4 regions of the Streptomyces sp. NPDC085900 genome follow, and region 4 is predicted to be linked to each of the others. Evidence: riboswitches for the same ligand, from Rfam matches in the RefSeq annotation. Region 4 holds a riboswitch; each other region holds the start of a gene.
What was found. Region 4 has a riboswitch for cyclic di-AMP ahead of ACIGDI_RS06120 (NlpC/P60 family protein). Riboswitches for the same ligand answer to the same signal wherever they lie in the genome.
Positions count from the first base shown of each region.

Region 1: it holds a riboswitch for cyclic di-AMP, as region 4 does, so the genes downstream of both, ACIGDI_RS16010 (peptidoglycan DD-metalloendopeptidase family protein) here and ACIGDI_RS06120 (NlpC/P60 family protein) in region 4, are expected to answer to the same signal.
Region 2: it holds a riboswitch for cyclic di-AMP, as region 4 does, so the genes downstream of both, ACIGDI_RS29600 (M23 family metallopeptidase) here and ACIGDI_RS06120 (NlpC/P60 family protein) in region 4, are expected to answer to the same signal.
Region 3: it holds a riboswitch for cyclic di-AMP, as region 4 does, so the genes downstream of both, ACIGDI_RS41550 (M23 family metallopeptidase) here and ACIGDI_RS06120 (NlpC/P60 family protein) in region 4, are expected to answer to the same signal.

Region 1 covers NZ_JBITSP010000004.1:415,855-421,495, reverse strand. Annotated here, with positions in the region: gene ACIGDI_RS16015 (alpha-galactosidase) at 1-1,934, shown strand, start outside; cyclic di-AMP (ydaO/yuaA leader) riboswitch at 2,249-2,406, shown strand; gene ACIGDI_RS16010 (peptidoglycan DD-metalloendopeptidase family protein) at 2,411-3,346, shown strand; gene ACIGDI_RS16005 (SGNH/GDSL hydrolase family protein) at 3,592-4,377, shown strand; gene ACIGDI_RS16000 (TetR/AcrR family transcriptional regulator) at 4,481-5,101, opposite strand; gene ACIGDI_RS15995 (hypothetical protein) at 5,106-5,438, opposite strand; gene ACIGDI_RS15990 (Glu/Leu/Phe/Val dehydrogenase dimerization domain-containing protein) at 5,563-5,641, opposite strand, start outside.
Region 2 covers NZ_JBITSP010000009.1:282,974-288,614, forward strand. Annotated here, with positions in the region: gene ACIGDI_RS29585 (GNAT family N-acetyltransferase) at 1-1,206, opposite strand, end outside; gene ACIGDI_RS29590 (HPr family phosphocarrier protein) at 1,396-1,677, shown strand; gene ACIGDI_RS29595 (GntR family transcriptional regulator) at 1,816-2,499, opposite strand; gene ACIGDI_RS29600 (M23 family metallopeptidase) at 2,689-3,462, opposite strand; cyclic di-AMP (ydaO/yuaA leader) riboswitch at 3,475-3,639, opposite strand; gene ACIGDI_RS29605 (M16 family metallopeptidase) at 3,843-5,231, opposite strand; gene ACIGDI_RS29610 (M16 family metallopeptidase) at 5,228-5,641, opposite strand, start outside.
Region 3 covers NZ_JBITSP010000020.1:65,081-70,721, reverse strand. Annotated here, with positions in the region: gene ACIGDI_RS41555 (aldo/keto reductase) at 1-762, opposite strand, end outside; gene ACIGDI_RS41550 (M23 family metallopeptidase) at 861-1,880, opposite strand; cyclic di-AMP (ydaO/yuaA leader) riboswitch at 1,892-2,049, opposite strand; gene ACIGDI_RS41545 (PP2C family protein-serine/threonine phosphatase) at 2,265-3,308, opposite strand; tRNA gene ACIGDI_RS41540 (tRNA-Met) at 3,510-3,583, opposite strand; gene ACIGDI_RS41535 (dihydrofolate reductase family protein) at 3,661-4,794, opposite strand; gene ACIGDI_RS41530 (MarR family winged helix-turn-helix transcriptional regulator) at 4,909-5,457, shown strand; gene ribA (GTP cyclohydrolase II) at 5,605-5,641, shown strand, end outside.
Region 4 covers NZ_JBITSP010000002.1:299,142-304,782, forward strand. Annotated here, with positions in the region: gene ACIGDI_RS06115 (LuxR C-terminal-related transcriptional regulator) at 1-71, opposite strand, end outside; gene ACIGDI_RS06120 (NlpC/P60 family protein) at 540-2,540, opposite strand; cyclic di-AMP (ydaO/yuaA leader) riboswitch at 2,549-2,723, opposite strand; gene ACIGDI_RS06125 (DUF5997 family protein) at 2,928-3,335, opposite strand; gene ACIGDI_RS06130 (LysR family substrate-binding domain-containing protein) at 3,394-4,140, shown strand; gene ACIGDI_RS06135 (ATP-binding protein) at 4,285-5,641, shown strand, end outside.

The sequences.
Region 1 (5,641 bases), on a different contig from region 4:
TCGCCGTACGCCCGCTGCCGGACTACCGCCCCTTCGAGTCCCCGCTCGACGGCCGTGAGGAGTACCCGGTCGAGGGCGGCCCGCGGTTCGTGAGGCCCGCCCTGTCCGTGCGCTCCGAGGAGCGGCGCGGCACCGAGTGGCGCTTCGAGACGTACGAGGCGGAGGGCGACCACCTCCGGCTGAGGTTCCGCGACGGCGGGCTCGCGATCACCCTGCACCACCGGATGCGGCACGACGTCGTCGAGCGCTGGGTGACCCTCGACAACGAGGGCCCGGGCGCCCTGGAGCTGCTGCGCGCGGACGCCGCCACCTGGACCCTCCCCGACCGCGACGGCTGGCGGCTGTCCCAGCTGCACGGCCGCTGGGCCGCGGAGTCCCGGCTCACGAGTTCGCCGCTCACCTACGGTGAGAAGGTCATCGGCAGCCGCCGCGGGCACACCGGGCACCAGCACCTGCCCTGGGTCGCCCTCGACACCGACGCCACCGAGGAGCGCGGCGAGGTCTACGGCTGCGCCCTGGGCTGGTCCGGTTCCTGGCGCATCGCGGTGGCCCAACTCCCGGACGCGCGCGTGCAGATCACCGGCGGCGCGGGCTACGACGACTCCGGACTGCTGAGCCTGGCGGCGGGGGAGTCGTACACCACCCCCGTCTTCGCCGGGCTGTGGAGCGACGGCGGCTTCGGCGGGGCGAGCCGGGCCTGGCACGCCTACCAACGCGCGTACGTCGTCCCGGACGCGGACCAGGACCGCCCCGTGCTGTTCAACTCCTGGGAGGCCACGGAGTTCGACATCTCCGAGGAACAGCAGAGCGCCCTCGCACGGCGGGCCGCGGCGATCGGCGTGGAGCTGTTCGTCGTCGACGACGGCTGGTTCGGCAAGCGCACCAGCGACCGGGCCGGGCTCGGCGACTGGACACCCAACCCCGACCGCTTCCCCAAGGGCCTGGCCCCACTCGCCGACTATGTGCACGCGCTCGGCATGCAGTTCGGCATCTGGGTCGAGCCCGAGATGGTCAATCCGGACAGCGACCTGTATCGCGCCCACTCCGACTGGGTCCAGTTCCAGCCCGGACGCAGGCGGACGGAGCTGCGCAACCAGCTCGTACTGAACCTGGCCCGCGAGGACGTCCAGGAGTACCTCTGGGAGCGGCTCGACGCACTGCTGTCCAGCGCTCAGATCGACTACGTGAAGTGGGACTTCAACCGTTGCTTCACGGACGCCGGCTGGCCCGGTGACGCCTACCCGCAGCGCCTCTGGGTCGACCACGTCCACACCCTCTACGCCTTGCTGGACCGGCTGCGGGCGGCCCACCCCGGTGTCGTCTTCGAGTCCTGCTCGGGCGGTGGCGGACGGATCGACCTCGGGATCATGAGCCGTACGGACCAGGTGTGGACCTCCGACAACACCGATCCGCTCGACCGGCTCGCCATCCAGCACGGCTTCAGCCAGATCCACCCCGCGCGCGTGATGGCCGCCTGGGTCACCGACAGCCCCAACACCCAGCTCAACGGGCGCGTCAGCTCGCTGCGCTTCCGGTTCGTCAGTGCCATGGCCGGAGTGCTCGGGGTGGGCGGGGACCTCACGCAGTGGACCGAGGAGGAGCTGGCCGAGGCCCGCGACTGGGTGAGCCTCTACAAGGAGATCCGGCCGCTCGTCCAGCACGGCGAGCTCCACCGCCTCAGGCCGCCGACGGGCGGGCTGAGCGCCGTGCAGTACGCGCGCGGGGACCAGAGCGTCGTCCTCGCCTGGCTGCAGGCACAGAGCTACGGCGAGCCCGTGCCGGCCCTGCGGCTGCGTGCCCTCGACCCGACAGCGTCGTACGAATGCCTCGAAACGGGCGAAGTGCATCGAGGTGCCGTATTGCTGCATCACGGTCTGCATACCGGACTTCGGGGCGACCTCGATGCGGCAGTTCTCCGCCTGCGCCGCATCTGACTCTTCTGTCCGAATTGCTGCGTTGATTGGGCTTCATTCCAACTCGCGCTGTGACAAGGGAAGCTGGAGCAGCGTCACGTGAGCAGCGTCATAGCCGTGACGGTGCGTACCTCGTCATGCTCACGTAATCAATCTGTCTTTCCTGCGGATTGAAGAGTGGGACGAAGCGGAAATTCACGGAGAGTGACCGTGGATTTCCGCAGAGGATCAAGGGAAACGGATTCACGGGGAACCGTCGCTTGTCCCTTCGCGTCCTCGTCGCTTACGTTCCACACCAATCCGGACGGACGCCCAATCCTGCCGCCGCCCGGAGCCCGCACCAATCACCCGTGTACGGCAGGAGCGGGGGACCCACAGGTACAACGCCTGTTCCGGTCTCCGGAACGGCTAGGGGTACAGCCGCGACCAGCGCGCGGCCGGGCATCTCCAGCCCGCACCCGACAGCTCACCTCGCAGGCGCCGGAGAGGAATTCGCCATGCCCGCGAAGGGTAAGCACCGTCGTCCGAAGTCCCAGCGCTTCACTCGCTCCATCGCCGTCGCCGGAACCGGCGGCGCCGCGCTCGCCCTCCCGCTGATGGGTGCCACGGGTGCCCACGCGGCCACCGCCCAGTCCGCTTCCCAGTCGGTTTCGGAAAAGGCCGTTCAGTCCCTTCCGAATACCGTGAAGAAGGCGACCGAAAAGAAGAACTCCGCCTCCGAAAAGGCGGTGCACGTCTATTCGGTCCGGTCCGGTGACTACCTTTCGAAGATCGCCGAGGAGCAGCACGTCAGCGGTGGCTGGCACAAGCTCTACGCCGACAACCGCACCGTCGTCGGCGACGACCCGTCGCTCATCCACCCCGGTCTGAAGCTCACGATCGGCAAGAAGGCCGCGACGAGCGCCCACAGGTCCTCCACGGCCAAGTCCTCGTCCTCGCAGGGTTCGACCTCGTCGAAGGAGCGCTCGTCCTCCTCCGGTGAGGGCACCACCCGCAGCGCTGCCGCGACCACCGCCTCCGCCACGGGCTTCCAGCTCCCCGTCTCCGGCGCCACCGTCGGCACCGGCTACCGCGTGGCCGGCAGCATGTGGTCCAGCGGCTACCACACCGGCGTCGACTTCGTCGTCCCCACCGGTACCCCCCTCAAGGCCGTGGGCGCGGGCACCGTCGTCTCCGCCGGCTGGGGCGGCGCGTACGGCAACCAGGTCGTCATCAGGCTCGCCGACGGCTACTACGCCCAGTACGGGCACCTCTCGCAGCTCTCCGTCTCGGCCGGCCAGAGCGTGAGCGCGGGCCAGCAGGTCGGCCTCTCCGGCGCTACGGGCAATGTCACCGGCCCGCACCTGCACTTCGAGATCCGGACCACGCCGAACTACGGCTCCGACGTGGACCCGGTCGCCTACCTCCGCTCCAAGGGCGTCGCCGTCGGCTGACCCCCCGCCGCCACGCCGCCTGACACGCTGCCGAAGGCCGGACCTCGATCCCCGGGTCCGGCCTTCGGTGTGTCCGACTGTTGACCCAGCAACAGCGCACATCGAGGGGTTATTCCGACCTTGGTCAACACTTTGCGAGTGGCTTATCTCACCGACCGTCAAGCCCTGCCTACGGTCGCGTAGGTCACATTCGAAGGTGAATCATGACGGCTGTGGCAGACGATTCGAAGAGTGACAGCAGATCAGTGATCGGGTCGTACGTCGCGGTGGGGGACAGCTTCACCGAGGGCGTCGGCGACCCCGGCCCCGACGGGGCCTTCGTCGGCTGGGCGGACCGCTTCGCGGTACTCCTCGCCGACCGGCGTCCCGAGGGCGACTTCAGGTACACGAACCTCGCGGTGCGCGGCAAACTGCTCGACCAGATCGTTGCGGACCAGCTCCCGCAGGCCGTCGAGCTGGCCCCGGACCTGGTCTCCTTCTGCGCGGGCGGCAACGACATCATCCGGCCGGGCACCGACCCCGACGAGGTGGCCGAGCGCTTCGAGCGCGCGATCATCCGGCTCACGCAGGTCGCCGGCACCGTCATGGTGACGACCGGGTTCGACACCCGTGGCGTGCCCGTGCTGAAGCACCTGCGCGGCAAGATCGCCACCTACAACGGGCATGTGCGGGCCATCGCCGACCGGTACGGCTGCCCCGTGCTCGACCTGTGGTCGCTGAAGTCGGTTCAGGACCGCAGGGCGTGGGACGGCGACCGGCTCCACCTCTCGCCCGAGGGCCACACGCGCGTGGCGCTGCGCGCCGGACAGGTCCTCGGCCTGGAGATCCCGGCCGACCCCGACCAGCCCTGGCCGCCGCTGCCGCCGCGCGGCACGCTGGAGGTACGGCGGGACGACGTGCAGTGGGCGCGCGAGTACCTGGTGCCGTGGATCGGGCGCCGACTGCGCGGCGAGTCGTCCGGCGACCACGTCACGGCGAAGGGCGCGCTGTCACCCGAGGACATCCGGACACGGATCGCCGCCGTCGCGTGACGGTTGACTGGGTGGGGCCTCCTGGTGCGAACCGGGGGGCCTCATTCTGTGACTGGGCGAACCCGAGAGGGCCCAGGTCTGTGATGGTCCCTACTTGCAGAGCTCATGTCTGCGAAGCGGTCAACGCCGCTCGGTCCAGACCCAGTTCGCGCGCCAGTGCCTCGTCCACCCACTCCTGCGCCCGGGCCCGTGAGACCGCTCCGGCGTACGAGGTCAGCTGGACCGCCAGCCCGTCCAGCAGGGCCGTCAGGCGCAGGGCCGTACCGAAGGGGTCGGGGCAGTGGAACTCGCCCGCGGCCACGCCCTCCGCGATGACCTCGGCGAGCGCCGCCTTCCACCGTTTGTCGAGGTCCCGCGCCACCTCCCGCAACGCGGGCTCGCGCAGCGCCGCCGCCCAGCCCTCGATCCACAGCCGCCAGCCCTTGGCCTGGCCGGTCGGCGCGTACCAGCGCACGGCGGCGCGCAGTCGCCGTAGCGCCGTGGTGCGACGGCCGAGCAGCTTGCGCAGATGGGCCAGGTCGTCCTCGGCGGCGTAGGTGAACGCGGCGGCGACCAGCTTCTCCTTCGTCGAGAAGTGGTACAGCACCAGGGCGTTGCTGACGCCGAGGGCCGACGCCACGTCGGCGATCCTGACCGCCGCCACGCCCCGCGCCTCGATCTGCTGGATGGCCGCCCGCAGCAGTTCCTCACGCCGCTCGGCCACGCTCAACCGCACTCTCGCCACGTCGTCACCCTATTCCGTCGTCCCTGACGGCGCCGGGTGAGACCGTTGTTTCGACCAGTTCCACCGGGTACAGCTCGGTCCTGGCGATCGCCGCGTCGCGATCGCCGGCCAGAGACGTGCGGCGCTCGTCGGCCATGAACCCGTCGTAACCGGCCTGCGAGGCGAACTCGATCAGCTGGATCTCGTCCGGGCGGCCCTCGGCGCCGTCGGCCCGCGCACGCTGCAGAATCCGGCCGTCGTGCTCGCCGAGCAGGGCCAGCACCTTGTCCTCGTACGCGGCCAGGGCCCCGGCGGCGCCGGGACGGGCCCAGAGCAGGCAGCACAGACGAATCGTCATGGTGTCCGACCCTATCCGGGGCGCGTCCTCAACTCCCGCCCCGGATCGGCCGTTTCGCGCGGGTCAGCCCGCGTGCCTCGACCCGAGGTCGTCGGCAGTGGACCGGCCCTTCCGGCCGCCGCCCTCAGCGGTACCAGCCGAACCGCTCCGCGATCACCGGCAGCCGGTCCGCGACGATGGCGTGGGCGGCCGCGCGCGGGGTC
Region 2 (5,641 bases), on a different contig from region 4:
GTTGCCGGAGGAGACGAAGGTGGACACGCCGGTGACGCCGGTGACTCCGCCGCCGCGTCGGTGCAGCCGGGAGAGCAGGGCGATGGCGATGGCGCCGGACTGGGCGAACAGGCCGATGCGGCCGGGGCGGGGCATCTGGGGGGCGAGGGAGGCGTTGAGCCGTACCTGCTCGGAGGTGTTGATGACGCCGAAGGCGTTCGGGCCGATGATCCGCATGCCGTACGTGCGCGCGTGCCGGACGAGTTCGCGCTGGCGCTCGCGTCCCTCGGGGCCGCTCTCGGCGTACCCGGCGGAGATCACGACGAGTCCCTGGACGCCGTGCTCGCCGCACTCGGTGACGACCTGGGGGACGTGGTCGGCGGGGACGGCGACGACGGCGAGGTCGACGGGGCCGTCGATGTCCCGCACGGAGCGGTGGGCGGGGACGCCGGCGAGTTCCTTGAGGTCCTCTGGGAAGGCGCCGTTGACGGCGTACAGGCGCCCGGCGTAACCGGCGTCCCGGATGTTGTCGAGAACGCTGCGGCCCACTCCCCCGGGTGCGCGGCCGGCGCCGATGACGGCGACGGAGCCGGGTGCCAGCAGGCGGCGTACGGAACGCCCCTCGGCGCGCTGCTCGCGCGCGCGTTGCACGGCGAGGGAGCGGTCGGTGGGTTCGAGGTCGAACTCCAGGCGGACGACGCCGTCCTCGAAGTGGCGCTTCTGGGTGTACCCGGCGTCCGTGAACACCTTGATCATCTTGGTGTTGGCGGGCAGCACCTCGGCGGCGAAGCGGCGGATGCCCCGCTCGCGCGCGACGGCGGCGATGTGTTCGAGGAGGGCGGAGGCGACGCCGCGGCCTTGGTGGGCGTCCTGGACGAGGAAGGCGACCTCCGCCTCGTCGGCGGGCGCGGACGCGGGCGTTCCGTCGGCGCCGATGCGGTCATAGCGTACGGTGGCGATGAACTCGCCGCCGACCGTGGCCGCGAGTCCCACCCGGTCCACAAAGTCGTGGTGCGTGAAGCGGTGGACGTCCTTTGCGGACAGGCGAGGGTAGGGCGCGAAGAAGCGGTAGTACTTCGACTCGTCCGAGACCTGCTCGTAGAAGCTGACCAGGCGATCTGCGTCATCGACGGTGATGGGGCGGATGCGCGCGGTGCCGCCGTCGCGCAGCACCACGTCGGCCTCCCAGTGGGCGGGGTACTCGTGCCGGTCCGACGCGGTCTGCATGGGCCCCAGAGTACGGCTCGCGTCCGACAGCGGCGCGAGGCAGTCTGTGGAGAACCGAAGAGGACGTCGATCGGGCCGAGGCCGCGGCCCGAGCATCCACCCCGGACGGAACGCGAGAACCGCTCCGGAGACTCTTCACGTTGTGGGAAACTGGTCTAGACAACCCTGAACACCGAAGGGCAGCATCACATGGCTGAGCGCCGCGTCAACGTCGGCTGGGCCGAGGGCCTCCACGCCCGCCCCGCTTCCATCTTCGTCCGGGCCGCCACGGCCGCAGGTATCCCGGTGACGATCGCCAAGGCCGACGGCAACCCCGTCAACGCGGCCTCCATGCTGGCCGTCCTGGGTCTGGGCGCCCAGGGTGGCGAGGAGATCGTCCTCGCCTCCGACGCCGAGGGCGCCGACGCCGCCCTCGACCGTCTGGCCAAGCTGGTCTCCGAGGGCCTCGAGGAGCTTCCCGAGACCGTCTGATCGCGGCACCGCAGAAGGGCTCGTCCGAATTACCGGGCGGGCCCTTCGCATTTCCTGTGCCGGGGTCGGGAATTCTCGACGGCGGGCAGCATGAATTAGCCCCCTCGAATTTCCTGCTCTTTGTATACGGCGCTCGTGTTAATGCCGCAGGCTCGACATGTTTACGGCATGTTGCGAGTTCCTCACACCGTTCGCGCCGCCGAATCGCAGCCGGTGCGCGGCGGTCGAGCGCTCGGTGTGCAGGCTCGTGATCGCCCGCGCGCGCTCGGCGTCGCCCCGGGCCACGGCGTCGACGATCGCGCCGTGCTCCGCCCAGGACTCCACGGGGTTGGCCGGCGCGTCCACCGCGTACATCCAGGTGATCTTGTGGCGCAGCTGGGTCAGCATCGAGGTCAGGGCGGGGCTGCCGGAGGCCTGGGCGAGCGTCTCGTGGAACCAGCCCCCCAGAGAGCGCAGATCCTCGCTGCCGCCCCTCCTGGCGCGCTCCTGGCCCAGTCTGACCAGGCCGCGCAGGACCTTGAGGTGGGCCTCGGTGCGCCGCTGGGCTGCCCGGGAGGCACCCAGCGGCTCCAGCAGCATGCGCATCTCCAGCAGGTCGGCGGCCTCCTGCTCGGTCGGTTCCGCCACGCACGCGCCCGCGTGCCGGCGGGTCACCACGAAGCCCTCGGCCTCCAGGGTGCGCAGGGCCTCACGGACGGGGACGCGCGAGACGCCGTAACGACGGGCGAGGAGTTCCTCGGTGAGACGGCCGCCACGCTCGTAGACACCCGCGACGATGTCGTCCCGGATGGCCGTGCACACCGAGTGCGCCGGAATACGCATGACCGACCTCCGTCTTAATCCCCGTGAAACGTCGACGATTGACGTTGTGTCCAGCGACTCTATTGCAATGAGCCGGAATTTCCGACGGGGGGCCGGAATCCATGGATATTTTTTGGACAGAGGGGTGACAGAAACGACGAAAACCCCGGCTCGGGGGAGCCGGGGTCCTCGGAGTCTGGCGGCGCGTCGCTAGACGTTCACACCGTGCGAGCGCAGGTACGCGACCGGGTCGATGTCCGAGCCGTAGTCGGGGGTCGTACGGGCCTCGAAGTGCAGGTGCGGTCCGGTGGTGTTGCCGGTGGAGCCGGAGAGACCGATCTGCTGGCCGGTGACGACCTTCTGGCCGACCGAGACGCCGATGGACGACAGGTGGCCGTACTGGGTGTACGTCCCGTCGTTCATCTTGATCACGATCTGGTTGCCGTAGGCCCCGCCCCAGCCGGTCTGGACGACCGTGCCGTAGCCCACCGCGTGGACGGACGTGCCGCTCGCCGCGTGGAAGTCGATGCCGGTGTGGCTGCCGGAGGACCACAGGGAGCTGCTGGCCTTGTAGCCGGTGGAGACGTACGAGTTGGAGATCGGCGCGACGAAGGAGTTCAGGCGCTTGCGCTCGGCCTCACGGGCGGCGCGCTCCTTGGCCTCGCGCTCCTTCTTGGCGAGCGCTTCGGCCTTCTTGCGGGCGGCCTCCTCGGCGGCCTTCTTGCGGGCGGCCTCCTCGGCGGCCTGCTTCTGGGCCTCGGCCTGCGCGTCGATCTTCTCGGCGATCGAGTCGCCGATGCTGATGACGGGGGTGAAGCCGGTCTGCTCGACGGCGTCGACGGAGTTGTCGGCGGCGAGCGCGGGTGCCGCGAGGGCACCGATCACACCGGTGGTGGCGAGGGCCGCGACGCCGGCGACCTGGGCGGTGGAACGCTTGATCCGGCTGGGACGACGGTGCTTCCCGGTGGCGCACATGAACGCCATGTACAGGCTGGTCCTTTCCTTCCCTCTCGCCTACCGGGTTAGCTGACGGGTTCGGAGCAGGAAGGTCTCCTACGGACCCCCTCGCGGCTCGCGCGGGCGTCCGATTCACCCCAGGGACTGCGGTGGGTCCCCGGCTCCCCTGGCTCGCGCCGTACGGGGACTCGGCGATGACTGTCCGGTGCCGCGGGTGCGGCGCACTGCCTGACGAACAGCCCGCATGACGCTAAGCGGGGCGCCTTTCAATCCCCAAACGGATCGCGGCTTTTGTAGCGCATCCCACAGGGCAGACAGGCATCTCTCCTTCAATTCCGCGCCAATTCGGACATAGAAGGGCCCTAGTGACAGGTCAGTCACCAGGGCCCCTCCACGCGCGCGTGCCGCTACTCGGCGGAAACCACGGTCACTTCACCGATGCCGAGCGCCTCCACCGGCGCCTTGATCTGCGCCGCGTCGCCGACGAGGACGGTCACCAGACGGTCCACCGGGAACGCGTTCACGACCGCCGCGGTGGCCTCCACCGTGCCGGTCGCGGCGAGCTGCTGATACAGCGTCGCCTGGTAGTCGTCGGGCAGGTGCTGCTCGACCTGGTCGGCCAGCGTGCTCGCGACCGCCGCCGCGGTCTCGTACTTCAGCGGCGCCACGCCCACGAGGTTCTGCACGGCGACGTCGACCTCGGCGTCGGTGAGGCCGCCCTCGGCGAGCGTGCGCAGCACCTTCCAGAGGTCGTCGAGCGCCGGACCGGTGTTCGGGGTGTCGACGGAGCCGCTGATGGCGAGCATCGACGCGCCCGTGCCGTCCGGGGCGGACCTGAGGACCTGCCCGAACGCGCGCACACCGTAGGTGTAGCCCTTCTCCTCGCGCAGGACGCGGTCCAGGCGGGAGGTGAGGGTGCCGCCGAGGCAGTACGTGCCGAGCACCTGCGCCGGCCACACGCGGTCGTGCCGGTCTGCGCCGACGCGGCCGATGAGCAGCTGCGTCTGGACGGCGCCGGGACGGTCCACGATGATCACGCGCCCGGTGTCGTCGGCGGTCACCGGCGGCACGGGACGGGGCTCGGCCGTGGAGCCCGTCCAGGTGCCCAGGGTCTCGCCGAGCAGGGCGTCCAGGTCGATGCCGGTGAGGTCGCCGACGACGACCGCGGTGGCCGTGGCGGGCCGGACGTGACGGTCGTAGAAGGCGCGTACGGCGGCCGCGTCGATCTTCTCGACGGTCTCCTCGGTGCCCTGCCGCGGGCGGGACATGCGCGAGGTCGCCGGGAACAGCTCCCTGGAGAGCTCCTTGGCCGCCCGGCGGGAGGGGTTGGCCAGCTCGTGCGGGATCTCGTCCAGACGGTTGCGCACCAGCCGCTCGACCTCGCCGTCGGCGAACGCGGGCGCCCTGAGGGCGTCGGCGAGCAGGCCGAGCGCCTTGGCCAGGCGGGAGGCCGGCACTTCGAGGCTGAGGCGGACACCAGGGTGGTCGGCGTGCGCGTCGAGGGTGGCGCCGCAGCGCTCCAGCTCGGCGGCGAACTCCTCGGCGGAGTGCTTGTCGGTGCCCTCGGAGAAGGCCCGCGCCATGATCGTGGCGACGCCGTCGAAGCCGGTCGGCTCGGCCTCCAGGGGTGCGTCCAGGAGCACCTCGACGGCGACGACCTGCTGTCCGGGGCGGTGGCAGCGCAGCACGGTCAGGCCGTTGTCGAGCGCCCCGCGCGTGGGCGCGGGGAACGCCCACGGCCTGGCCTCGCCGGCCTGGGGCTGCGGGTGGAACTCCATCGTGGCGAGCTCGCTCACTTGGCCGCCTCCTCGTTCTTGTCGCCGGCTTCGACCGTGGCCTCGGCCTCGGGGTCTTCGGGGGGATCCGCGTCCTCGGCGACCTCTCCGGAGACGGGTTCGTAGACGAGCACCGCCCGGTTGTCGGGCCGCAGGCGGGCCTTGGCGATCTCCTGGACCTCCTGCGGGGTGATCTCCAGGACGCGCTGGACGGCGGTCAGGGCGAGCTGCGGGTCGCCGAACAGGACGGCGAAGCGGCACAGTTCGTCGGCGCGGCCCGCGACCGTGCCGAGCCGGTCCAGCCACTCGCGCTCCAACTGGGCCTGGGCGCGCTCCATCTCCTCGCTCGTGGGGCCCTCCGCGGCGAACCGGGCGAGTTCCTCGTCGATGGCGGCCTCGATGACCGGCACCTCGACGTCACCGGACGTCTT
Region 3 (5,641 bases), on a different contig from region 4:
CTCGTCGAGGGCCGCCAGGACCTTCCGGCCGCGCTCGGTCTGCAGGTGCTTTCCGGCGCCCGCGGCCCGCGCGCCCTCGACCTTCGTACCGGGCCGGTACTTGCCGGTGAGGAAGCCGGAGGCCAGGGCGTAGTAAGGGACAGCGGCCAGGCCCTGGCGGGAGGCGAGGTCCCGCAGGGGGCCCTCGTAGGTGTCGCGGGAGACCAGGTTGTAGTGCGGCTGGAGGGCGACGTACTTGGCCAGGCCCTCGCGGTCGGAGAACTCCAGGGACTCGGCGAGGCGCTCGGCGGAGATGTTGGACGCGGCGATCGCCCGCACCTTGCCCTCCCGCACCAGCTCGTCCAGGGCGCCGATGATCTCCTCGACGGGCGTCTCCGGCTTGTCGAAGTGGGTGTAGTAGAGATCGATGCGGTCGGTGCCGAGGCGGCGCAGCGAGGCCTCCGCTGCGGCCTTGATGTTGGCGGCCGACAGGCCCGGGAACTCGGGGTGCTGGCTGACCTTCGTGGCGACCACGACGTCGTCGCGGTTGCCGCGCGCCGCCAGCCACCTGCCGATGATCGTCTCGGACTCGCCGCCGCTGTTGCCCTCGACCCAGGCGGAGTAGGAGTCGGCGGTGTCGACGAAGTTGCCGCCCGCCGCCGTGTAGGCGTCCAGGACGGCGAAGGAGGTGGCCTCGTCGGCCGTCCAGCCGAAGACGTTGCCGCCGAGGGAGAGCGGGAAGACCTCGAGGTCGGAGTTGCCGAGCTTGCGAAGAGAAGTCATGTCCTACGTCAACGAAGACCCCGGAGAGCGGTCTTCCGGAACGGCCGCAAACTTCCCGTAAACAATCGGAGGCAGCCGTTCCGGGGACGTGCGGATCGTCAGGGGTTCAGGCCCTTGCCGCGCAGCCACGTCATCGGGTCGATCCCGGTGGCCTGGCCGTTCGGGTGAACCTCGAGGTGCAGGTGCGGGCCGGTCACGTTGCCGGTGGCGCCGACGCGGCCGATGACGTCACCGGTGGCGACCTTCTGGCCGACCTTGACGCTGATCGACGACTGGTGGCAGAACCACAGCTCGGTGCCGTCGTCGAGGGTGAGGATCGTGCGGTAGCCGTACGACCCGGCCCAGCCGGCCTCGGTGATGGTGCCGCTGTGGATGGCCTTGATGAGCGTGCCCGTCGGGGCGGCGAAGTCGAGACCCGTGTGGTAGCCGGAGGACCACATGGAACCGGCCTGGCCGAAGGTGCCGGTGATCGTGTACGACACGACCGGCAGCTTGAACTGCTTGGCCAGCTCGGCCAGCCGCGCCTGCTCTTCCTTCTTCTTGGCCTCGGCCTCCGCCTTCTGCTTGGCGTCGGCGGCCTTGGCGGCGGCGTCCTGCTCCGCCTTGGTGGCAGCGGCGTCGACCTGCTTGGCGAAGGACGCCTCGGTGACCGCCTGGGCCTTGCTGTCGACCTGGACCTGCTGCGCCTCGGCCTGCGCCATGATGCGGTCGCGCAGCGCCTCGCCCGCGTCCTTGGCGCCCTCGGCGGTGTCCTCGGTGGTCACGCCGACGCTGCTGAGCGCCGTGGCGGAGCCCTTGGGGGCCGCGTCGTCGCCGAACACATGGCTCACGGAGGCCAGGTCGGGCATCGAGATGGAGACCGGGGGCTTGCCGGTGTTGGCGCTGGCCATGCCGCCCGCGCCGACGGCGGCTATGACACCGACGCCGAGAACCGTGGAGCTGCGGGCCAGCCCGCCGCCGCGCTGCTTGGCCACGCGGTGCTTGCCCCGTACCGGGCGTATGGACTCCGCGGTGGGATTCCACTCCTCCCACTGGCCCTCGTCGGTGCGGGGGGCGAAGCCGAAGGGCTCGGTGCTCGGCACGAACGGTGCTGCCGGGGCAGGCGGGTTGGACGCCACGTGGGCGTGCTCCTTTCCTTCCTTCTCGCCTACCGGGTTAGCTGACGGGTTCGGAGCAGGAAGGTCTCCTACGCGCGTATACCGGCCGTGGGTCCACGGTGGCATCCGCGCGATTCACCCCAGGGTGGTGGTTCCCCGGTTCCCTTGCGGGATTCGGCGCGTGCGCACGGAGCCGCCTCTTGTGACGGCTGGGACGACCGCGCTGCGTTATCGAACGTTAATAGACCCGGGGTGTGGATTCCAAGCAGTTCGGCTTGATCATTAACGTTTCCGGGCTGGACGTACAGGTCCATGACCGGCGAAAAACGGGCGAGTTGACCCCTTCTCGGGATCTTCACAGCGACTGACGGTTCGTCAGTTGTTATGCGGAGGGCGGCCATCCGATCACCTGGCGTGACGCCGTACGGCGAGCATCGCCATGTCGTCCGTCGTGCCGTCCCCGGTGTGCCGGTGCACCTCCTGGGCGAGGGTGGCGATCAGCCCGGCGGGATCGGGGAAGGCCCGGCCCTGAAGGCTCGCCGCGGGATCGTAGAACTCCCCGTGCCGGTCCCGCGCCTCGCACAGCCCGTCGGTGTACAGCAGCAGTGTGGCCCCGCCCGGGAAGCGGGTCTGCTCCGCCCGGTCCGGCCAGGCGCCCAACTCCCCCATGCCGAGCGGCAGTGCGGGCTCGCGGGCGGGCAGCGGACGCACCGTCCCGCCGGGGCACAGCAGCAGCGGGGGCGGATGGCCGCGGTTGACGATCCTGACGACGCCGTCGCCGTGCGGAAGCTCGGCGAGTACGGCGGTGGTGAAGCCCTCGAAGGCGTCGAGACCCTCGCGCCGGCTGCCCTCGCGGGCCAGCGCCCGGTCCAGCCGCCCGGCGACCGCTTCCAGCGTCGCCTCCTGCTCGGCGGCCTCCCGGAACGCCCCGATCACGACGGCGACGGCCGCCACCGCGCCCATCCCCTTCCCGCGCACGTCGCCCACCACCAGCCGCACGCCGTACGGGCTGTCCTGCACCGCGTACAGGTCGCCGCCGATGGACGCGTCCCGCTGCGCCGCCTCGTAGCGTGCCGCGATGGTGAACGTGCCGATCCGTTCGGCCGGGTCGGGCAGTACGGCACGCTGGGCGGCCTCGGCGATCGCGCGCTGCGAGGCGAGCTGTTCGTCGCCGCGGCGCACGAGAGCGTTGATGAGCACGGCCAGCGCGACCACGGTCGCCACCGTCACCAGCTCCGTGAGCGCGTCGATGTGCAGCAGGATGCCGAGCCGGCTGTGGAGCAGCAGGACGACCAGCACGCACGCGACACCGGTGAGGATCGTGCCCCGGCGGGAGTAGAGCGGGGCGGCGACCAGGGGCGCGGCGGTGAAGAGGGGGGCCGCGCTGAACTCGGCCGGGGTGAAGTAGTCGTAGAACGCCCCGGCGACGAGCAGCAGTGCCGGGAGCATGCGGACGAAGGTGCGCGCGTACGAGATCGGCCCCTCCTGCTCCACACTTCAAGGGTTGCCGGAGCGGGGACGGCGGGCGAGCGGTGAGGGCCGATGGGGGGAGGCACCGCCCAGGGGGAGCCCCGCCCAGGTGAGAGACACCCGGGGGAGGAAACACCGAGGGCCGGAACCCGTTTCCGGATTCCGGCCCTCGGCCTTCAGTAGCGGGGACAGGATTTGAACCTGCGACCTCTGGGTTATGAGCCCAGCGAGCTACCGAGCTGCTCCACCCCGCGTCGTTGTGACTCCAGTGTACGCCATCCGCGGGACGCCCAGCACCAGGGTTTCGATCCGCCCCCTTCACCTGCGGTTTTCAGCCGCCCAGCAGATGGGTGTTCGGCGCCTTGGCCGATGCCTCGTGCTCCTCCAGCAGGACGACGTCCACCCCGGCCGCCGCCAGCAGCCCGTTCCCGTCGGCCTCCTCGACGAAGGTGTCGGGCTCCCGCCAGGCCGTCACCACCCGCCGGACCCCGGCCTCCAGGATCAGCCGGGAACACGGCTTCGGCCGGGACGCGCGCCGCGCGCAGGGCTCCAGGCTGCTGTAGACGGTCGCGTCAGCCAGCCGTGGATCGGCCGGGTCGATCTTCGCGAGCGCCGCCTCCTCGGCGTGCACCGTGGGGTCGCCGGCCTCGCGCGAGTGGCCGCGGGCGAGTTCCGTGCCGTCGGCGGCGACGACCACCGCCCCGACGCTGAAGGCCGTCCGCGAGGGCGGGCACTGGTCGGCCAGTGCGCAGGCGAGCCGCAGCCAGTGGTGGTCGGCGGCGGAAGGGACCCGACCCCTGCCGGGTGCGGTGGGCTCGTAGCGCATCAGCACCACGTCCTCGATACGGCGGCAATCCACCAGTCTGAGCCGACCTCCCTGGTAGCCGCCGGGCCCGAACAGCCGGGGCGCCTTCTCGTCGCCCACGAACACCGGGGCCAGCACCAGCTGCAGCTCGTCCGCCAGCCCCTGGAGCAGCAGCTGCGTGTGGATGGTGCCGCCGCCCTCGACCATCAGGCGCTCGACACCGCGTACGTCGTGCAGGTGCTCCAGGAGGCGGCGCCAGTCGAGGCCGGGGCCCAGGGAGACGACGTCGGCGGCGAGGCCGAGGTCGGCGGCCCGCCGTGCGCCGTCATCGGTCGTATAGAGCACCTTCTCACCGCCGGTGTGCCAGAACTTCGCCGTCGGGTCGAGGTCACCGGAGCCGCTGACGGTGACCTTGAGGGGGTACTCCGGCTTCCCCTCGGCCGTGCGGGCCGCGCGCCGCTCGGGCGAGTTGACCAGCAGGCGCGGGTTGTCGGCGCGGATCGTGCCGGCGCCGACCAGGATCGCGTCCACGGACGCCCGTACCTCGTCCACCCGGTCGAAGTCGGCCGGGGACGAGAGCAGCAGCCGCTCGGGGCCGGTGTCGTCGAGGTAGCCGTCGAGGGAGACGGCGGCGGACAGCAGGACGTGGGGGTACGGCATCGGGCGTGCTCGCTCTCGGAGGCCGGGGACGCTGGGTAAGAGGACGCTTGGGTAAGAGGACGCTTGGCAAAGGGGATGCTTGGTTAAAGTTTGAAACAAACCTACACTGGTCGTATGAAGACTCGCTGGCTCACCGGCAAGGAGCAGCGCGCCTGGCGCGCGTACATCGCGGCGACGCACCTCCTGGAGGACGCGATCGACCGCCAGCTCCAGCAGGACGCCGGCATGCCCCATCTCTACTACTCCATCCTCGCCAACCTCTCCGAGGCGCCGGAACGCAAACTGCGGATGACCGATCTCGCCGAGAAGTCGAAGATCACGCGCAGCAGGCTGACCTACGCCGTGACGCGGCTGGAGAAGGACGGGCTGGTCCGGCGCGAGGACTGCCAGTGGGACAAGCGGAGCAGCTTCGCGACCCTCACCGACGAGGGGATGGCGGTCCTGGAGCGCACGGCGCCGGGGCATGTGGAGACGGTACGGGCGGCGGTGTTCGACCACCTCTCCGAGGAGCAGGTGGAGCGGCTGGAGGAGATCAGCTCCGCGATCGTGCGCGCGCTGGAGGGTGCGGAGACGCCGCGGCCGACCTCCGACGAGGTGCCGTGGCGGCGGCGGTCGTCGCCGTGCTCGGGGTCCGGGTCGGGCTCGGGGTCGGGCTCGTCGTAAGGGCACTCCCGTGAACTTCCCCGCGTGAGCCGGGTCGCAAATCTGTTGCTTCAAATTTAAAGCACGGGTAGGGTTCCAGCCGTGGATCTGCTTCAAATCTGAAGCAGCACTCCGCACGGTCCTGCACCCGGACACAGGAGAACCCCCATGCCCGACTTCCCCGCCGCCACGCCGCGCTCCCGCG
Region 4 (5,641 bases):
GCCTCGGCCAGCAGCGGCCACAGCCGCTCCGGCTCGGGCTCGTTGAGGGCCGCCACGGCCACCGACAGCATGCGTTCATGGGCCCCGCCCAGCGCCTGTGCCACGTTCCGACTCCGCGTACGCAGTTGTACCCATACCGAACGGCGTCCACGGTGCCCGAGACTGCACACGGGCGCCGGTGACGCTCCCGGAAACACTCCAGCACATCGTCGCTCCGGCGGCCGCGGCGGGGGAGACCCGGCGGTTCACGTGGGGGACGGCCGGTTCAACCTGGCCCCGGATTCCGGGCGGGCCGCCGGAACGGGGGACCGGCGGCCCGCACCCGGCTCACCAGCGGGGCAACCCGAGCCGCAGGCGGTCGTTGCGAACGCGAGCCCCGCGGCGACGAGGGCGGCGGCCGGACGGCGACTTCGTCGACGATCACCCATGTCGACGGTGCACCGGAACGGGATGTCATGACGAAGGGCCCCGCGCAGCCTTGGCAGCGCGGGGCCCGGAAACGTTCTTCGGTTATGGAGATTCGATGGCGTGACGAACCGTCAGGCCGGTCGCACGGCGATGCGGATCGCCGCCTCCCCGGCGTTGTGGATCGACTCCTCACGGATGACCGAGCCCGGGCCGGGGGCGTGGATCATCAGACCGTTGCCCGTGTAGAGGCCCACATGGCTGAAGTTGTCGTGGAAGAAGATGAGGTCACCGGGGCGGCTCTCGGCGAGGGGGATCACCGTGCCGGCGCTCGACTGCTCGCTCGTACTGCGCGGCAGCGCGACCCCGGCGGCCTTCCAGGCGGCCTGGGTCAGCCCCGCGTTGTCGTACGACTCCGGGCCGACGGCACCCCACAGGCACGGCCTGCCGATCTGCGCGCGGGCGAACTCCACGGCCCGGTCGGCCTTCGTGCCGGTGGACGTCTCGACGGCCGGGACGCCCGTCTCCAGGACGGTCGGCTGCGGCGCCGGCCGCTCCTCGACCACCGGCACGCCGGTGTCCAGAACCGACGGCTCCCGCAACCGCCGAGCCACGTCGGCGGCCCGCCGGGCCTGCTCCTGCGCCACGGGGTCCCGCCAGTCGGCCTGCGGCGCCGCCGCCGCGATGATCTGCTGGGCGCCGGTGTCCCAGCCGGGCTGTGCGGGGGCGGACGGGGCCATGGTCTGGGCGACGAGCTGCTGTGCGCCGGTGTCCCAGCCGGGCTGTGCGGGGGCGGACGGGGCCATGGTCTGGGCGACAAGCTGCTGTGCGCCGGTGTCCCAGCCGGGTTGTGCGGGGGCGGACGGGGCCATGGTCTGGGCGACGAGCTGGTGGGCGCCCGTGTCCCAGCCCGGCTGCGCCGGCGCGGCTGTGGTGCTCGCGCGGTTGGTGGCTGTCTGCTGGGCGGGTATCGCCCAGCTCGGCTGCGCCGGTGCGGAGGGGGACATCGTCTGCGCGACGAGCTGTTGTGCGCCGGTGTCCCAACCGGGTTGTGCCGGGGCCGATGGGGCCATGGTCTGCGCGACGAGCTGTTGGGCGCCGGTGTCCCAGCCGGGCTGTGCGGGGGCGGACGGCGTCATCGACTGGGCGACGAGCTGCTGAGCGCCCGTGTCCCAGCCCGGCTGCGCCGGCGTGGCCGCCATGCTCGTGCCTGCGGTGGCGGCCTGCTGGGGTCGGGACGTCCAGTCGGGCTGGGCCGGTGCGGAGTCGTTCATCGTGCGGGCCGCGGCCGCCTGCTGGACCTGGGCCGCCCAGCTGGGCTGCGCCGGTGTGGCCTCGATCGCCGCGGGGGCCGCGCTCTGCGGGGCCGGGGCCGCCTGCCAGGTGCTCCGGTCCGGCTGCGGGGCGACGGCGGGACGCGGGGCGGAGGTCTGCCGGGCGACGTGCCGGTACAGCAGGTCGCTGGCCGCGGCGACCTTGCGCTGGTTCTCCTGCTTGGATCTGCGCAGCGAGGTCTGCCGCGACTCCGCGGGGGCCGGGGCGGCCGGGAGTGCAGCGGCCGCTTCCTGGCGGGGCTGGGGCACCGCGGGAAGCGCAGCCGTGGGGGCGGCGGGCAGCTCGGCCATCGGGCGACGGGGCCCGGCGGCGGGCAGCTCGGGTACGGCCCGGGCGGGGGCCTCCAGCTCACGAGCCGCACGAGCCTCCACCGCGCGAGCTTCCACCGGACGGGGGGGCCGGGTGGCGGCGGGACGCCTGGCCGGGGTGCGGTCGGACGGGAGGATCGCCGGGACGGTCGGTCCGATGGACGCCCGGGCCATGTCGAACCACTGCCGGGAGACGTTGTCCAGGTCGGGGTCCGAGCCCCCGCGCGGCTGACCGCCACGCTCGCCGGTGCCGCGCGCCTTCTGCACGCGGGTCAGGTTGAACTGCCCGGTGTCCTCCTCGGCACGGTCGTACAGGCTGCTCACACGCTGCCGGACGTCCTCCCGGCTGGGTGCTTCGTCGCCCGGCTGGGGCGAGGCGTCGGCCGTCTGCGAGAACAGGGCCACCGAGGTGAGGGCGGCCGTCGCGAGGGCGGAGTTGCGCATACCGGGGAGGCCGAAGCCTCCGGCACGCGACGATCGTTCCGGCGCCATGGGGGCCGTACTCCTTCCGTACTCCGCCTACCGAGTTAGCTGTCGGGTTCGGGCGGTCAATTCCGGAAGGCATGCCCTACGGCCCTTGCGCCGAAGCGCAGTCGGGCCGATTCACCCCATGAATCGGTTGGGTCCCCGGTTCCGGCCGCCGCGAAGGCGCACCGGATTCGGCGGAGGCCGCTCTTCCCGACGGGGTTCGCCGGAGTGACACGAGCGGCCTGAGGCCAAGCTAGCCAACTTGTGCGCCTCGTGTGAAGGTTGACGGCCGGAATGTCCGATACGCTTTTGTGACCTTCGTCGTGACGCACCGTCAGATCCCTTTTCGGTGGACGGAGGGCGTGCAGGTGGTGACGGAGAGTCACCGAACGCCTCTCCGGCCACGTGGCGTCAGGAACGCGGAGCCTGATCCTCGCCCGCCGCCCGCTCGGCGTTGCGCTTCTTGATCCGCGCGCCCTCCTTGCGGACCTCCGCCTGCGTCGCGCGCTCCTTGACCAGCCACTCGGGCTGCTCCTGCTTCAGGGTCTCGATCTCCTCGGTGGTGAGGGCCTCGGTGACCCCGCCGCGCGCGAGACCCGAGATGGAGACGCCCAGCTTCGCCGCGACCACCGGACGGGGGTGCGGGCCGTTGGCCCGCAGCTCGCGCAGCCACTCGGGCGGATTCGCCTGGAGCTCGTCGAGCTGGGCGCGCGAGACGACACCCTCACGGAACTCTGCGGGGGTGGCCTCGAGGTACACACCCAGCTTCTTCGCCGCGGTGGCGGGCTTCATCGTCTGGGCGGTCTGGTGCGACTTCATGGGGTCAAGGGTATCGAGCGCGTACGACGCCTCCGACCACGGCCGGTAACCTGGCGGGGTGACAGGCTCGGAAGCATCCCAGACGTTCCGGCTTGCGTACGTCCCGGGGACGACGCCCGCCAAGTGGGTGCGGATCTGGAACGAGCGCCTGCCCGACATCCCGCTGACCCTTCAGCCCGTAGCGGCCGCCGAGGCCCCCGACGTACTGCGGGCCGGCGAGGCCGACGCGGGGCTGGTGCGGCTCCCGGTGGACCGTGCGTACTTCAGCGCCATCCCCCTCTACACCGAGACGACCGTGGCCGTCGTACCCAAGGACCACGTGATCACGGCCGCGGAGGAGATCACCCTCGCCGACCTGGCCGACGAGGTGCTCTTCCACCCCCTCGACGACGTCCTCGACTGGGACGCCCCGCCCGGCGAGCCCGCCTTCGAGCGCCCGGCGACGACCGAGGACGCCGTGGAGCTCGTCGCGGCGGGCGTCGGCCTCCTGGTGGTGCCCCAGTCCCTGGCCCGCCTCCACCACCGCAAGGACCTCACCTACCGCCCGGTGACCGACGCGCCCCGGTCGAGCGTGGCCCTGTCCTGGCCGGAGGACGCCACCACCGACCTGGTGGAGGACTTCATCGGCATCGTCCGCGGCCGTACGGTCAACAGCTCCCGCGGCCGCAAGCCGCAGCCGGCGGAGAAGACCGCGGACAAGCCGGCGCCCCGCCGCAAGCCCGCGGCGGCGAAGACGCCCGCCCGCAGCCCCAGGACGGGCACGTCGAAGACCCCGAAGCGAGGAAAGCCCCGCCGCCGCTCCTAAGCCCCGTGGACCCGGCGTTTCGCACGGGCACTTCGCAGGGATGCGGGCACTTCGCAGGGATTCGGACGGTGGCCGTCCAGTACCTGCCCGGCCCCCGAACCGGACCGCGAAGACTTCACCCCGCCCCGGTGACACAATCGGTGAGTGGACCGGGGGATCCTCGAGCGTGAGCCCGAGCTGGAGCTGCTGGCCTCGGCCGCACAACAGGCGGCGGACGGCGCCGGTGCGGTGGCACTTGTCTTCGGCGAGGCGGGAATCGGCAAGTCGAGCCTGGTCGGAGCCCTGCCCGAGCGGTTGCCCGGGCAGGCGCGGGTGCTGGTCGGCCAGTGTGACGACCTCACCACCCGGCGCCCCCTCGGACCCTTCCGCGACCTCGTCGGCAGCGTCGGCGCCGACCTCGCCCGAGCCGTCACGGAGGGCGCCGATCGGCACCGCGTCTACGAGTCCCTGCACGCCGAGCTCGCCGTGACTCCGCATCCTGCGGTACTCGTCGTCGAGGACGTGCACTGGGCCGACGAGGCATCCCTGGACGCCCTGCGCTTCCTCGTCCGGCGCATGGACCGGCTGCCCGCCCTGCTCGTCCTCACCTACCGCGACGACGAACTGCACCGCGGCCACCCCCTGCGTCACCTCCTCGGCCAGGTCTCCCGCGCCCCCCGCGTGCACCGCCTGCCGCTGGCCCGGCTCTCCCTCGACGCGGTACGCGAGCTCAGCGCGGCCGGCCGGCTCGACCCGGCGCAGGTGTACCAGGTGACCTCCGGCAACCCCTTCTTCGTCACCGAGGTCCTGGCGGCCGGCGGCACCGGGGGAGTGCCGCCCACGGTCGTCGACGCCGTGCTCGCCCGGCTGCGCGGGCTGCGGCCGGACACCGTGGACGCCCTGGAACAGCTCGCCGTCGTTCCCTCGGCCGTCGAACGCCGACTGGTCGACGCGCTGCTCACCGACGGCGTGGCGGTCCTCGCCGAGGCCGAACAGCGCGGGCTGCTCACCGTCACCCCCGAGCGGATCGCCTTCCGGCACGAGCTGATCCGGCGGGCCGTCGCCGACTCCGTGCCCGCCGCCCGGCGCATCGAACTCGACCGCCACGTCCTCGCTGCGCTCGCCGCCCTGCCCGGCGCCGACGCCGCCCGCATCGTCCACCACGCCGCGCGGGCCGGCGACCTGGACGCCATCGCCCGCTACGGCCCGGACGCCGCCCGGGACGCCGCCGACGCCGGCGCCCACCGCGAGGCCGCGGCCCAGCTCAGGCTCGTCCTGCGCCAGCGCCACCGCTACGGCCCGGCCGAACTCGCCGAGCTGCTCGAACGTCACGCCGTGGAGAGCTACACCATCGCCGACACGGCCGCCGCCGTCACCGCCGAGCGCGAGGCGGTCGCCCTGCGCCGGTCGCTCGGCGACATCCTCGCGCTCGGCTCCGACCTGCGCTGGCTCTCCCGCATCCACTGGTGGGCCGGTGACGCCGACCAGGCCCAGGCCGCCGCCCGCGAGGCCGTCGCCGTCC